Regions from separate parts of the Glutamicibacter sp. TV12E genome, predicted to be linked through region 2. Evidence: predicted binding sites of a transcription regulator. Region 2 holds the regulator's gene; the other holds the start of a gene.
The links. Region 2 encodes Rex, which represses fermentation and respiration genes when NADH is low (regulators of the CRP and FNR family bind a similar motif). Its sites were predicted from a motif close to CTTGTGAANNNNTTCACAAG; they were not measured.
Positions count from the first base shown of each region.

Region 1 (7,309 bases), 980 kb from region 2:
GTTCTTTCCCACGCTGACCAGTTCACGACCCAGTTCCGCGGCCGCCGTGCGGATGGTTGTCAGCGTTTGCCCGGCATACCAGGCGGCATCCCGCAAGGTCGCAGGAGCATGGGAACCCAAATAGCGCAACAGCAATTCCTGTATCGGGCTATCGGGAACATGATGCTTGCTGATCCATTGCTCTGCGAGCACGAAGTCCTGGGCTACCAGCTTGGCGCCTTCCGGAATCGGCCCGAGGCAAATCAAGCCGTGCAGAACCAATGCGAGCAGCAAGTGCGTGCCTCGCTGATTGCTCGTGCCGATTCCTTGTTGCTCAGTTGTTCAAAAATCGCCGTCCTGCTGGCCGCTCCCGCTTCCGCCAGATAGGCATGGATGATCTGGGCTGCTTGTTCAATGGCCGCAGGATCAATCTGCAATTCTCGATGCCTGGCAGCAGCTGAACGCAAGGTGCGTTCCTTGGCCAATTGCACCAGCCATTGTGCGTCTTGGGACAGGCAGCAATGCAGAGTTCCACGCATGGTCCACGAGCGAACAATCAAGCCATCGTTAAAAAACTGGTCGACTTGTGCCCTGCTTGGCATCGGGTCAACGCGCTGGGCCAGTGCATATCGACCAGCAATAAAGTCCTGCGACTGGGTAGCCAGCAGGTGCCCAGCGGCTTCTAGCGTGGATCTGGCAGGCGCGGACAACAATTGGCTGGCCATCCGGGCCGATAAGAGCCTTTCGCGTTCCATCTGCCTGCCTTCCGCCATGGTCCCTGGTACAGAGCGTAACAGCCAGGGGCGCTTGGCGGTGCCTGCGGGATCTTGCCACGAGGATGCCGTAGCTGGTTAAAACTTCGGGACCATGCACCTGCGCACTGTGCGCGGGCATGGTCCCGAGGCTACGGCGATACGGCCTTAGGCGGTGACTGCTTCAGCCTTCAGAGCTGGAACTGCTACCGGATGGGTGCCGGCGATCGATTCGATCACACGCACCACCTGGCAGGAGTAGCCGAACTCGTTGTCGTACCAAACGTAGACAACAGCGTTCTTGCCCGAGACGATGGTAGCCAGGCCGTCGACGATGCCAGCACGGCGCGAGCCGACGAAGTCGGTGGAAACCACCTCAGGAGAGTCGATGTAGTCGATCTGCTTGTGCAGGTTCGAAGTCAGCGAAGTCTCGCGAAGGTAGGCGTTCAGCTCTTCCTTTGTGGTCTCGCTCTCCAGGTTCAAGTTCAAGATGGCCATGGAGACATCCGGGGTTGGTACGCGGATGGCGTTGCCGGTCAACTTGCCTTCGAACTCTGGCAGGGCCTTGGCCACGGCCTTGGCGGCACCAGTTTCGGTGATCACCATGTTCAGCGCTGCGGCGCGGCCGCGGCGTTCGCCCTTGTGGAAGTTGTCGATCAGGTTCTGGTCGTTGGTGAACGAGTGAACGGTCTCGACGTGTCCGTGGCTCACACCGAACTTGTCGTTCAGCGCCTTGAGCACTGGGGTGATCGCGTTGGTGGTGCACGAGGCCGCGGTAACGATCTTGTCCTCGGCGGTGATCCAGGAATCGTTGATTCCGTGAACGATGTTCTTCAAGTCGCCCTTGCCCGGTGCGGTCAGCAGAACGCGGGCAACGCCCTTGGCCTGCAGGTGCTGGGACAGGCCGGCTTCATCGCGCCAGCGGCCGGTGTTGTCAACGACGATGGCGTTGTCGATGCCGTGCGCGGTGTAGTCGACGGTGGTCGGATCATTCGAGTAGATGACCTTGATCAGGGTGCCGTTGGCGAGGATGGTGTTGTTCTCCTCATCGACGGTGATCGAGCCTTCGAAGCGACCGTGGACCGAGTCGCGGCGCAGCAGCGAAGCGCGCTTGACGATGTCATCGTCCGAGCCCTTGCGGACCACGATGGCGCGAAGGCGCAGGCCGTAGCCGCCGCGTTCGATGAGGATGCGGGCGAGCAGGCGGCCAATGCGGCCGAAGCCGTAGAGGACGACGTCCTTTGGTTCTGCATCAGTGGCACCGGCCTGGCCAACTTTGTCGCCAAGTTCGTTGCTCAGGAATGCATTCAGGTCAACAGAACCGGATTCCTTGAACTTCTTGTTCAAACGGCCAAGGTCAACGGATACCGATCCAACATTCAGCGTCTCGATCTCGTCGAGGATTGCTTTGGTTGCCTTCAGGCTTAGCTCTTCGCCATCAATGCGGCGTACTACGCGGTGCGCCTTGATGATGTCGATGGCGGACTGGTTGATCAGCTTGCGGCCATATACGGAGGGCACCACATTGTTCTTGCGGTACAGGCGTCCGATCAGTGGAATCATGGCCTCGGCGAGCTCTTCGCGCCCGCTCCATTCTTGCTGGGCAACGACAGACTGCTGGGTCACAGAAAATCCTTCCAATTCAGCCGACTCGCAGATCCATAAAGTCGGTTGGCACCGTGGGAAGCACCATTGCTTTTGCGGTGGTACGAGGTCTACAGGATCATCCTCGCAAGTACTAAGTACGCCTTCCATTCTAAACGGCGCAGAAAAATTCAGGGCACGAGTCACTGTGAAACTTCTCACCCGAAAGGCTGGAGGAGATGAATGGGATGGCCGATACGCCGGGTTTTGTCGCGCCGAAGCGGGACGGTCATCTATCTACGACTGCCGTTGCCGGCAGCCTCTAGCGGTCCACCCGACTGCATGGGGCGAACAGCCCTCATAACGCAGTCTGTCTGACCTTGCTCCGAGTGGGGTTTACCGAGCCATTCCGGTCACCCGGAACGCTGGTGGTCTCTTACACCACCGTTTCACCCTTACCAGGAAGCCTGGCGGTCTATTTTCTGTGGCACTAGCCTGCGGGTTGCCCCGAGTGGGCGTTACCCACCACCCTGTTCTGTGGAGCCCGGACGTTCCTCGGGGCAATAACTTGCCACGCGACCGTCTGGCCATCCCATTCGTTAACCATTCTAGCCCCGGCAGTTCGCCCCAGCTAACAGCAGCTGCGAGCCCTTCGACACAGGCACAGCCAATTGCCGCCTGGCCAAAGGGCCAGGTCGTGCCGTTATTCATCAACCGGGATTCCTCGCTGTCCTCAGATAAGCTGGAAGGCGTGCTTATTTTGTTGCCACCTTCAGAAGGTAAAACCGCTCATGCTGAAGGTTCCCCGTTCGACCTTGCAGACCTCTCGTTTCCTGAACTGAGCGATGATCGCCATCAAGTGCTCGGAGCCTTGGCTGAGGTTTCCGGCCGGGCGGATGCCATGGACGTTTTGGGCGTTGGCGCTTCCTTGGCGAACGAAGTCGCTCGCAATATCAATTTGCACGTAGAGCCTGCCGCCAAGGCCCACGACATTTATTCTGGCGTGCTCTTTGAAGCGCTGGGCTATTCGACGCTCAGCCCTGAAGCGCAACGGCGCGCTGATCAGAGCATCGTCGTGATTTCCGCACTATGGGGCGCGGTGCGCTTTGCCGACCGCATTCCCCCATACCGGCTGTCCATGTCCGTGAAATTGGAGCCCCTGGGCAAGCTAGCCACCTGGTGGAAAAAGCGGCTCGCTGCGATTCTCGATGAAGCCGCTGCAGACCAGCTGGTCATTGATGCCCGCTCCAGCACTTATGCCGCCGCCTATAAGCCAAGTAACGGAAACAGCGTTGCCATCAATGTTTTCCAGTTGCGCAACGGCGTGCCGAAAGTCGTTTCCCATTTTGCCAAGCACACCCGCGGCGAAGTTGCCCGGTTCCTGGTTCAGCAAGAGACCGAGCCAGCGACTGCCGATGAGCTGGTCCAGCTGATTAGATCCAAGTGGGAGGCGTCTCTCGTTGAGGACAAGAAGGGACGAGCACTGAACATCTTGCTTCCCGAGGACCACCAGTTCACCACCGCCAAATAGCCCAGCGGACTCTGGCCACTTACTGGAGATTTCGCTGGGACGGCCACGCCCATCGTCAGCAAGGCGCAAAATCGCCGGGCCTTTTAGTTTTCCCCTGAGGCTGGTGCTGCAACTAGTTCCACTTCGAAGCCGGCTTGATCCTCTAAATAGGCCGCGTAGTGATCGGGGCCTCCGGCATGCGGATGCTTATCCGCAAACATCATGGTGAATCCATGGTTGAGGGCATCAGCTGCAATGGTTTCAACTAGTTGTGCGCTCGGCAGGCTAAAAGCCAGATGATTCAACCCCGGCAAGCGCCGATCATGAAGTTCATGCCGGACATCTGGCCCAGATTCCAAAACGATGTAATGGCTGCCGTGCTGATAGCTTATGCCGTTGTCCCATTGCGATTGGATGCGATAGCCAAGCTGTGTCAGCAGCCAGCCCAGCGATGCCGTACTAGTTGCTAAATCGTCGACCCAGATTTCCAAATGATGCAGCATGTCCCTGCCCAACCAAGTAGTCCGTCTAGTGGCTAATGATGCCACGGCAGTAGGCCTGCGACCGGTACAACCAATCGATCGTCATCGCCGGGCAGTCAGCCAAGGGTTGATCCGCCGATGCCTTGGCGCCTAACACGCAATGCTGGTCAGTTAAACCAGGCTAATCGTTCTCATGCTTTGCACGATGCGAGTATTCGAAGTCTTCTGCCTGTGATTCACTGTCAAAAATGGGACTCACCGCTCCGCATTCCGGGCAGAAGCCCTGGAATCCTCCCATGGCGGCACGCCCAAAATCGGATCCTACCTCGTTCAATTTTCCCCCATAGAAAGTCAATCGTAGGCTTCCAGCTAATCACAAGGTTTCGACAGTTTACGCATCAATATTCAAATCGTTGCAGAAAGGTTATAGAAGCTATGACTTTCAAGTAAAGAACCGGGCTCCCTTAACCGCGAACCCATCGAGCGCAAAGAAACCCTCCCGGAAGTGAATCCAGGAGGGTATCCAGAAGCTTTGCCCGCGGCGATCTCAAGCCGTTTCCTACGAGGAGCAGCCAGACAATCAAGTTGACCGCTTTTATGCCCAACTATGGAGTCAGGACAAAGTCCCATGGATCGCTATTGACCTGTGAAATTTCAATCTCCACGGCATGCCCCAAATCATTGAGCACGTTCCCCAGGGCGCGGGCTCCCGCCGAAAGCCACACCCATTCGGAGGCAAAGTGCGATACATCGATGAGGTACGGGAACCCTCCATTGGCTGCTTCGCGTGCTTCGCTCGCCGGGTGGTGGCGCAAATCCGCGGTGACGTATACATCGGCCTGGTGTGAACGCACCGCGTCAAAGAGCGAATCACCGGCGCCGCCGCATAGGGCGACTTTTCGAATAATCCCGGTCCGGTCTCCGGCAACACGCACACCACCGGCCACCACCGGCAGCACCGTGTAAACACGTTCCGCGAAATCCTCGAGCTTCATTGGCTTCTCCAAGAAGCCCACACGGCCCAAGCCTTCTTCAGGCAGGCCGTCCTTCGAATCAACCAGCGGCACGCAATCCTTAAGCCCAAAGGCATCGGCCAGCGCGTCGTTTACTCCCCCGATAGCGCTATCGGCATTTGTGTGTGCCGTCAGCAATGCGGTCCCAGTTTCGATGAGCCGATGTATAGCTTCGCCCTTGAAGCTCGTGCCAGCCACCTGGGTCACACCACGCAGGAGCAGCGGGTGGTGAGTAATCAGCAGATCGGCCCCACGCTCGATCGCATCTTCAATCACTTCCAGCGTTGGATCCACTGCCATGACGACTTTCGAGACCGGCTGGCCGGTACGACCGGTTACCAGTCCTACGGCGTCCCAGTCCTCGGCCAAGGAATGTGGCCAAAGCTCTTCCACTGCTTCAAGGACATTACCCAAAGTAGTTGGCGCCGAGGGAGCGGATTCCTCGGACTGCATCACTTCTTCATCGGTAACGGGCTTAAGCGCAGCAGCGTCCGGGTTTTGATTCTTCTTCCCCGGTTCTTGCGAGTTATTTGCCTTGCTCTGCATATCAACAACCCTACGCGTTGCCAACAGGGTTGGAACAGAATGCAACGCCGCATCGTTATGAACTATGTGAGTATTCTCAGCCTTCAATCACCACATCATTTCAGTCCATCACTGCAGCTCGAAGACACCAAGCTGACGACCTTCGTCCTGGCCGGCGGTTGCTTCTGGTGCCTGGATGCGGTTTACCAGCGCACGCGTGGCGTCCATGCAGTCATCTCCGGATACATCGGCGGGCACACCAGCGATCCGGACTATCGACAGGTCTGCTCCGGAACCACCGGCCACGCCGAGGGCGTCGCCGTCATCTTTGATCCACAGATCGTGCCCGCTGAAGTCATCTTGGACATGTTCTTCACCGTTCACGACCCAACTACGCTCAATCGCCAGGGCTATGACGTGGGCACCCAATATCGTTCGGCGATGTTCCCGCTCGATGATCAGCAGCGCGAGCAATTCATTGCGGCTAAGGACAAGTTTGCGTCCTTTTACACTAATCCGATCGTCACTACCATAGAAGAGTCCAAAGATTTCTACCCGGCAGAGCAAATTCACCAGGATTATTACTCTGCGAACCAAGATGTCGGATACTGCCGCGTGATTATTGACCCGAAACTCGCAAAGGTCAGGAAATATTACGCTCAATGGCTAAATGAAGCCTAGCTTGACGAATCGGCTACTAGGGTTGGATATGAACCTCCAAGGTGTCCGCGCTATTGAGCCGGCATCTGCAAGTAACTCGCCGCCAGCAATCGCGGCCGCAATGAGTCACGTAAGGACTGCATAGAAGATGGGCAAAATCTACAACAACGTCACCGAAGTTATCGGCCGCACCCCGCTGGTGAAGCTGAACCGACTTGATGAGGGCCTGGCCGGCAACATCGCCGTGAAGCTGGAATTCTACAACCCAGCCAATTCCGTCAAGGACCGCATCGGTGTAGCCATCGTTGACGCCGCCGAGAAGTCCGGGGCACTGAAGCCAGGCGGCACCATTGTTGAAGGCACTTCCGGCAACACCGGTATCGCCCTTGCCATGGTCGGCGCAGCCCGTGGCTACAAGGTCATCCTGACCATGCCAGAGACCATGTCCACCGAGCGCCGGGTCATGCTGCGTGCCTTCGGCGCAGAGATCGTGCTCACCCCAGGTGCCGACGGCATGCGCGGAGCAGTGGAGAAGGCCAAGGAAATCGTTGCAACTTCTGACAACGCCGTCTGGGCACAGCAGTTCGCCAACACCGCTAACCCGCAGGTCCACTCGGACACCACCGGCCCAGAAATCTGGGACGATACCGAAGGCAAGATCGACGTCCTCGTCGCAGGCATCGGTACCGGTGGCACCATCACCGGTGCCGGACGCTTCCTGAAGGAAAAGAACCCGGACCTGAAGATTGTTGCTGTGGAGCCCAAGGATTCCCCGATCCTCAACGGCGGCAAGCCAGGCCCGCA
Region 1 covers NZ_JBQVVF010000001.1:3,328,571-3,335,879, forward strand. The annotation lists gene ACT7DV_RS15870 (DNA glycosylase AlkZ-like family protein) at 1-273, opposite strand, end outside; gene ACT7DV_RS15875 (DNA glycosylase AlkZ-like family protein) at 243-734, opposite strand; gene ACT7DV_RS15880 (glyceraldehyde-3-phosphate dehydrogenase) at 900-2,357, opposite strand; RNA gene rnpB (RNase P RNA component class A) at 2,556-2,910, opposite strand; gene ACT7DV_RS15890 (YaaA family protein) at 3,013-3,846, shown strand; gene ACT7DV_RS15895 (VOC family protein) at 3,930-4,328, opposite strand; gene ACT7DV_RS15900 (Nif3-like dinuclear metal center hexameric protein) at 4,913-5,773, opposite strand; gene msrA (peptide-methionine (S)-S-oxide reductase MsrA) at 5,999-6,526, shown strand; gene cysK (cysteine synthase A) at 6,654-7,309, shown strand, end outside.
Region 1: the regulator Rex is predicted to act here: its motif matches at 2,521-2,540, upstream of ACT7DV_RS15880 (glyceraldehyde-3-phosphate dehydrogenase).

Region 2 (7,309 bases):
GTTCGGACTTCGACCCTCGTGGCAAGTCCGATGGAGAAGTCATGCGCTTCTGCCAGTCCTTCATGACTGAGCTCTACCGCCACATCGGCGAATACACCGACGTGCCTGCCGGTGATATTGGCGTGGGTGGCCGAGAGATCGGCTACCTCTTCGGACAGTACAAGCGCATCACCAACCGCTACGAATCAGGGGTCTTGACCGGCAAGGGGCTGAGCTGGGGCGGATCATTGGTTCGTCCAGAAGCCACCGGCTATGGGGCCGTAATCTTCACCGAAGAGATGCTCAAGACTCGCGGGCAATCCTTCGACGGCCAGCGCGTTGTCGTTTCGGGCTCGGGCAATGTTGCCATCCATGCCATCGAGAAGGCCCAGGACCTCGGCGCCACGGTTGTCACCGCATCAGACTCTGCCGGTTTCATCATTGATGAAGGCGGCATTGACCTTGAACTGCTGCGCCAGATCAAGGAAGTCGAGCGAGGACGTATTTCTGAATACGCGCAGCGTCGTGGCACCAGCAATGTCACGTACGTTGCTGGGGGCAGCGTATGGGACGTGGCGGGCACCGTGGCGTTGCCATGCGCCACACAGAACGAGCTCGGCGAAGACGCAGCCAAGAAGATGGTCGCCGCTGGCACCATCGCTGTTGCAGAAGGCGCCAACATGCCGACCACGGCCGAAGCCACCGCCATCTTCCAGGGTGCCGGCGTGCTCTTTGGCCCAGGCAAGGCCGCCAACGCCGGTGGCGTGGCCACCTCCGCGTTGGAGATGCAGCAGAATGCCAGCCGTGATTCGTGGAGCTTCGAACACACCGAACGCCGACTCAGCGAAATCATGGTCGGTATTCACGACAGCTGTGCTGCCACCGCCGATGAATACGGCATTCCCGGCAATTACGTCGCTGGCGCAAACATCGCCGGATTCGTGAAAGTTGCCGATGCCATGCTTGCGCAGGGCGTGATCTAAGAAAACAGTTTGTTGCGATCCGCACGGTATCCCTCGTTGAGCTGGGACTTGCCGTGCGGATTGTCTCGTTTAGGCAACAAAATTTTGATTCTGAAGAGTCCTGAAGTGTTTCGTGATGCAAAAGTTACTAAAGTGCGATTAGACTAGGACAAAGCGAACGTGAACCAGATCGCCGATGTTGATCCAAAGTCGTGTAAGTTCACCTTCGCTAGTAACGCGACGAAATAGAGATCAGCGTCAGGAGAATATCCCGCATGACGGATAAACAGAATTTTGCAGGAGCCCGTTTCATGACGGTGGCCGAAGTGGCTGACATGATGCGCGTTTCCAAAATGACGGTTTATCGGCTGATTCACGCAGGCGATCTGCCTGCCGTTCAGTTCGGCCGCTCCTATCGCGTTCCAGAGAACGCTGTGGAATCCTACCTCAGTGCTGCGGCCATTGATCCGCAGCACGGTACCGGTTCTTACGGTCGATAGTCCGCGCGATGGTCAGAGCATGGCCGAAAAGCGGGTAATCTATTAAGGAACGTTTAACGTCCGGTCAACCTTGTCTTTTTGCTTGCTTGCAAGCAGATGCTTTAGGTTGACGCATTTAATTAGTTTGTGAGGAACCACTATGGGCTCTGTTATCAAGAAGCGCCGCAAGCGTATGTCCAAGAAGAAGCACCGTAAATTGCTTCGTAAGACTCGCCACCAGCGTCGCAATAAGAAGTAAATCTACTTCGAGCATTTTGCCGCCAGGCAATCATCGCCACCGATTCGCAGGTCACCTGCAAACGGTGGCGATTGCTTTATCCAAAAGGTTCCAAGGCCCGCTACGAGCCGGAACGACGCAGAATTGAGCGCCTGGCAGCCCACAAGGCACCGAGCACGCCAGCGGCGCGCAGACCGAACTTCGCCGCCCGCTGACCGGTGCGGAAGTCATAGACCTGCCAGCCGCGACGCTTGGCATAGGCACGCAACCGGGCATCGGGATTGATGCAGACGGGATGCCCTACAGCTTCCAGCAGTGGCACGTCGTTATAGGAATCCGAGTACGCCCAAGAACGCGACAGCGAGATGCCACGCGCCTTGGCCAAGGACCTGACAGCCTGCGCCTTTTCGGCCGCATGCAAGATCGGGCTAGCCAAAGCTCCGGTATACAAACCATCGCGGCTCTCCACGACGGTGCCCAATGCGCCGGAAAGTTCGAGGCGATCTGCAATGACATTCGCCACTTCCAGGGGAGTAGCGGTGACCAGCCAAACTTCACGGCCGACGCGCAAATGCTGGCGGGCAATCGCCACCGTGCCCGACCACAACTTCGGCTCGATGTATTCGTCATAAATCTCGTTGCCGATTTGTTCAATCTCGGCCACGGGGATGCCTCGAACCATCATCAGCGCCCGGTCACGAATCTGATGGATGTCTCCCAGATGCTCGCCTCGTGCGGCGAAGCGCAATTGCTTCAACGCGAACCAGAGGATCTCACGAAGCTGGAAGAAGCGATGCTCACGGAGCTTGCGGGCCAGCAAATATAGCGAGGCACCACGAACCAAGGTGTTATCCACATCAAAAAATGCGGCAACAGTTCCAGGAGCTTGGGCTTCGGTGCGAGCGGAGGCGTTATCGGTGGAAGGCATTTGATCCAGTTTATTTCATCGTAAAGTTCAAGCGCGGTTACGGCTCGTGAGATTATAGTCAGGTGAGTACATTGCATCAGATTCAGCTGTTGGTTCGTAAAGACTGCCATCTTTGCCACGCGGCACGCGCAACAGTTGCTGAGGTAACGAGCCGCTTGAACATGGAATTTTCTGAACTTGACATTGACGAGCACCCAGAACTTCTGTACAAGCACCATGAGGAAGTACCGGTGTTATTTATCGATGGGCAGGTCAAAGACTTCTGGACTATTGACCCGCAACGGCTAGAACGTCTGCTCAGCAACTAGCCGCGGTGGCAAAGCTGACTACGCATCGTGCTCGATTAGCCCATTGGAAAGTGCAGGAGTACAAAGATGTCTGAGCTTGAAGCTCGTGTCCTGCCTGAAGCCACGTTGGCGCGACTCACACAGTATTTACGGGCACTGAATGCGCTGGAAGCCCAAGGTCTGGAACGAACCAGCTCCGGGGTGCTGGCCAAGGAAGCGGGCGTGAACCCTTCGATCCTGCGCAAAGACCTTTCCTGGCTTGGATCTTACGGTACTCGTGGCGTCGGCTACGTCGTACGCGAGCTGGCAGAACACATCAGCAGGACCCTTGGGCTGAACCAGGATTGGAAAGTCGCCATTGTTGGCGCCGGTAACCTTGGCCGCGCCTTGAGCGGGTATGCAGGATTCACTTCGCGAGGTTTCAACGTCAAGGCCATTTTTGATGTTGACCCTGCACTCATTGGTGAGCCAGTCGGTGAGCTGCGGGTGGAATCCGTTAGCGACCTTGCATCAGTCATAGACCGTGAAGAAATCAACATCGTGGTTCTCGCAGTGCCCGGCGACGCTGCCCAAGACCTGGTCTATGCGCTTGCTGAATTATCGGTGCGATCGGTACTTTCATTTGCGCCGAAGCCATTGAAAGTTCCAGCCGGCATGAACCTGCGCAGGGTCGACCTTTCTACGGAACTCCAGATTTTGGCCTACTTGGCGGTCCAAGGCTAGGACCGCGGCGGTACGCAAAAAGCGGTGCCATTTCGTCAAAGCTGACGAAATGGCACCGCTTGCTGCTTAACGGCTCGGGCTGAGCTTCCGTTTACCGGTAGCCTGCTCGACGCGCCATGCGGCGCTGCGCGATGTATTCCGATGAAGGACGCAACCACGCGAAGACCACGCCAGCGATGCCGAGGAGGATGCCGATAATGTACACGGCGTTCAAGGCCCCGGCCTGGCTATCGGCAAACATGCTGATCATTGGCACGGACGTGAACAGGCCCAACAAGGACAAGGCTGCCAAGATGGTGGCGATGATGCGCATGGCGCCAACACCACGGCCAACAAAGAATCCGACGAGGAAGTACAAAATCACCGAAATGACCGCACCCACCAGGGCAAAGCTGGTCATCATGGTGTTGGCCTGGGAAATGAACGCTTCTGGGCTGCTCATCATCTGCTGCAAGGTGGGATCCTGGGCCATCTCAGGAGTCGACTGCATCTGGGTCTGCAATTCTTGCTCAACCATCGACCACTGGGAAGAAACCATGTTGCCAAACATGTTGGAGGTGGAAATCATCCAGCTGGAAATTGCCCCGACGATGCCTGAGAGCAGAATTAGCAGGAATGAAATCTGCAGGGTCTTCGGCCGCTCAGCTGGTGGCTGCACGGCGGCATAGCCGCCCTGGTCCGGGTATTGGTTGAAACCAGGTGCCACGGGGGACTGGCCGTAGGGGTTCTGCCCGTACTGCGGCTGCGGTTGCGTGTAGGGGTTTTCGCCATATGGGTTCGGATTCGGGCTCTGAGCCCCAGATTCCGGGTTGTATGGTTGGCCCGGTTGATTCGGATCGTAGTTGCTCATGGTTCATCGTCCTTTTGTTCGTCTTGCCTTTATACCCAAGCCTAGTGGGACAACTTTGTGAGCGAGCCCTCCGAAAGGATGGTTTTTCCATATGGGAATCCCATGCATGCGCTGTGAATAGTTGACGGTGGACACAATATGTCTATTTCGAACTGAATTTTTGAGACACTGGAAGCATGCCTTTATCGACCGTCCATTTGTTGCGCCACGGGGAAGTTTTCAACCCTGACCGTATTCTCTACGGACGGATCCCCGGTTTCGGGCTTTCGGATCTCGGTTTCAAGATGGCTGATGCTGCTGGCGAATTCTTCGCGCAGCGCCAAGCCGACGGGGCCAATGTGGTCCGGCTTGTAGCCTCACCGCTGATCCGTGCGCAGCAGACCGCTGCACCGACAAGCCGTGCCCTGGACCTTCCGATTCATACTGAAGATCGTGTCATCGAAGCGGGCAATAAGCTCCAGGGCCTGTCCAAGGTCGCAGACCACCTCCGCCAGCCGAAGTACTGGCCGCTGCTGGTCAACCCGCTGAAGCCTTCATGGGGCGAGCCTTATGCGGAGCAGGTGCAGCGCATGCGCGAAGCCATGGATGACCACCGTCGGGCGGCTGTTGCCGAACACGGCGAAGGCGCCGAGATCATTATCGTCAGCCACCAGCTGCCTATCTGGGTAACCCGCCGCGAAGCTGAGAAGAAGCCCCTGTGGCATGACCCTCGCCAGCGGGAATGCACCCTGGCATCCATCACCAGCTTTGATTTTGAAGGGGACGAATTAGTCTCCGTGCGATACACCGAACCATGCCCCGAGCTGTTGGCCGGTGCCGCAAATATCCCGGGAGCCTAAGGAAATGACTGATCCTGTGCCTAATCCTCGCAATCTGAGCCGTCGCACGATGTTGCGTTCGCTGATGGTAGCTGCCGCCATTGTTCCCTTGGCGGCTTGCAGCGGCAAGGAGGATTCCTTGACCGCCCAAGCCAATAGCGGTGATGGGAAAAACTACATCGCTGGCGACGGAGCCGTACAGGAATACGAAGTTTCCCAACGCAGCGAACCCGTGGAAATCAAGTCAAAGACCTACCACGGCACCGACGTTGATTTCAGCCAGTGGCAGGGCAAGCCAGTGGTGATGAACTTCTGGTACGCCGCCTGCGCACCATGCCGCATCGAGGCACCAGACTTGAAAAAGCTCGCCAATAACTTTGGCGACAAGGTTGAATTCATCGGTATTAACGTTCGTGATGAAGCTGAAGCCGCGAAGGCGTTTGAGCGTACCTTTGACCTTCCATACGAATCCATTCAGGACACCAACGGTGACGTGCAGCTGGCGATGACCAAGTACGTGCCGCTCCAGGCTGTGCCTTCCACCCTGGTCCTGGACCGCAAGGGGCGTGTTCGCGCTCGCGTCATCGGCGCAGTGGAGCCAAGCACCTTGAAGTCGCTGATCGACACCGCCTTGACTGAAGAGTTGTGATCTCGGCGGTGACCTCTAATCCATTTGCTGACATCGTCTTAGACGGGTCGTTACTACTTGCCGCGCCCGTGGCCTTGTTGGCGGGATTGGTTTCTTTCCTCTCTCCCTGCGTACTGCCCTTGGTTCCGGGCTACCTCGGCTACGTCACCGGCTTGACCGGTGCTGATCTCAAAGAACACCGCCGTGGTCGAGTAGTTCTGGGAGTCTTGCTCTTTGTTTTGGGATTCTCGGTGGTCTTCATCGCAGCCGGTGTTCTCTTTAGCCAAGCCACCGCGTGGCTGAGGTTTAACGGTTCATGGGTCACCCAGGTGTTGGGACTCGTTGTGGTGTTCATGGGTATCGTCTTCATGGGTGGATTCTCCTGGATGCAACGAGACCGAAAGATCCACAAGAAACCACCTGCGGGCCTATGGGGCGCACCGGTCCTCGGACTGACCTTCGGGCTGGGATGGGCTCCTTGCATTGGGCCAACCCTGAGTGCCGTGCTGATCATGTCCACCGGGACTGACGCTAACGTCGCTCGCGGCACCCTACTGACGGTGTTCTATTGCCTCGGGTTGGGCTTGCCCTTCATCCTGATTGCGCTGGGATTGCAACGAGGAATGCAGGCTCTGGCGTTCTTCCGAAAGCATCAAGTTTTCATCATGCGTTTTGGCGGCGCTCTGCTCATCGTCCTTGGCCTGGTCATGATGACCGGCCTATGGGGTACGTGGGTTTCAGAACTGCAAAACTGGTTTGCCAATGAAGTGAGGTTGCCAATTTAATGGCGAAACAACAACGGAAACTCAAAGGATCTCAAGACGCCCCGGCGCTGGGATTCGTAGGGTTTATGCGATGGATCTGGACTCAGCTGACGTCCATGCCAACGGCATTGTTCTTGCTGCTGTTGCTGGCAGTGGCCGCCGTGCCAGGCTCGATTTTCCCGCAGCGCGCATCAAATCCAGAGACGGTGGTGCAATATCTGGATCAGCATCCTGTTGCCGGCCCATGGCTTGACCGCTTCCAAATGTTCGAGGTGTATTCCTCCGTTTGGTTCTCCGCGATCTACATCCTGCTCTTTGTTTCGCTGGTCGGTTGCATCATTCCTCGTGTGAAGAAGCACGCCAAGGCATTGCGCACCCCTCCACCGCGTACCCCGGTTCGACTCGATCGCCTGCCGCAGTATGCGTCGCATGAAATTCTGGAAGGCGAATCAGACACTCCCGATGACGACCAAGTCATTGAAGACTCGTTCAAGATTCTGAAAAAACGCGGCTACCGGGTGGAACGACGCAAGGACGCGGGCGGCCGCTCGGTCTCGGCAGAGCGTGGCTACACCCGCGAAGTTGGCAACCTGCTCTTCCACATCTCCTTGATCGGCGTTCTCGTTTCTGCCGCCGTCGGCGGGGCCTTCGGC
Region 2 covers NZ_JBQVVF010000001.1:2,347,277-2,354,585, forward strand. The annotation lists gene gdhA (NADP-specific glutamate dehydrogenase) at 1-962, shown strand, start outside; gene ACT7DV_RS10965 (helix-turn-helix domain-containing protein) at 1,217-1,441, shown strand; gene ACT7DV_RS10970 (30S ribosomal protein bS22) at 1,581-1,679, shown strand; gene ACT7DV_RS10975 (HAD family hydrolase) at 1,780-2,586, opposite strand; gene ACT7DV_RS10980 (glutaredoxin family protein) at 2,649-2,894, shown strand; gene ACT7DV_RS10985 (redox-sensing transcriptional repressor Rex) at 2,961-3,596, shown strand; gene ACT7DV_RS10990 (hypothetical protein) at 3,688-4,446, opposite strand; gene ACT7DV_RS10995 (histidine phosphatase family protein) at 4,623-5,285, shown strand; gene ACT7DV_RS11000 (TlpA family protein disulfide reductase) at 5,290-5,913, shown strand; gene ACT7DV_RS11005 (cytochrome c biogenesis CcdA family protein) at 5,922-6,677, shown strand; gene resB (cytochrome c biogenesis protein ResB) at 6,773-7,309, shown strand, end outside.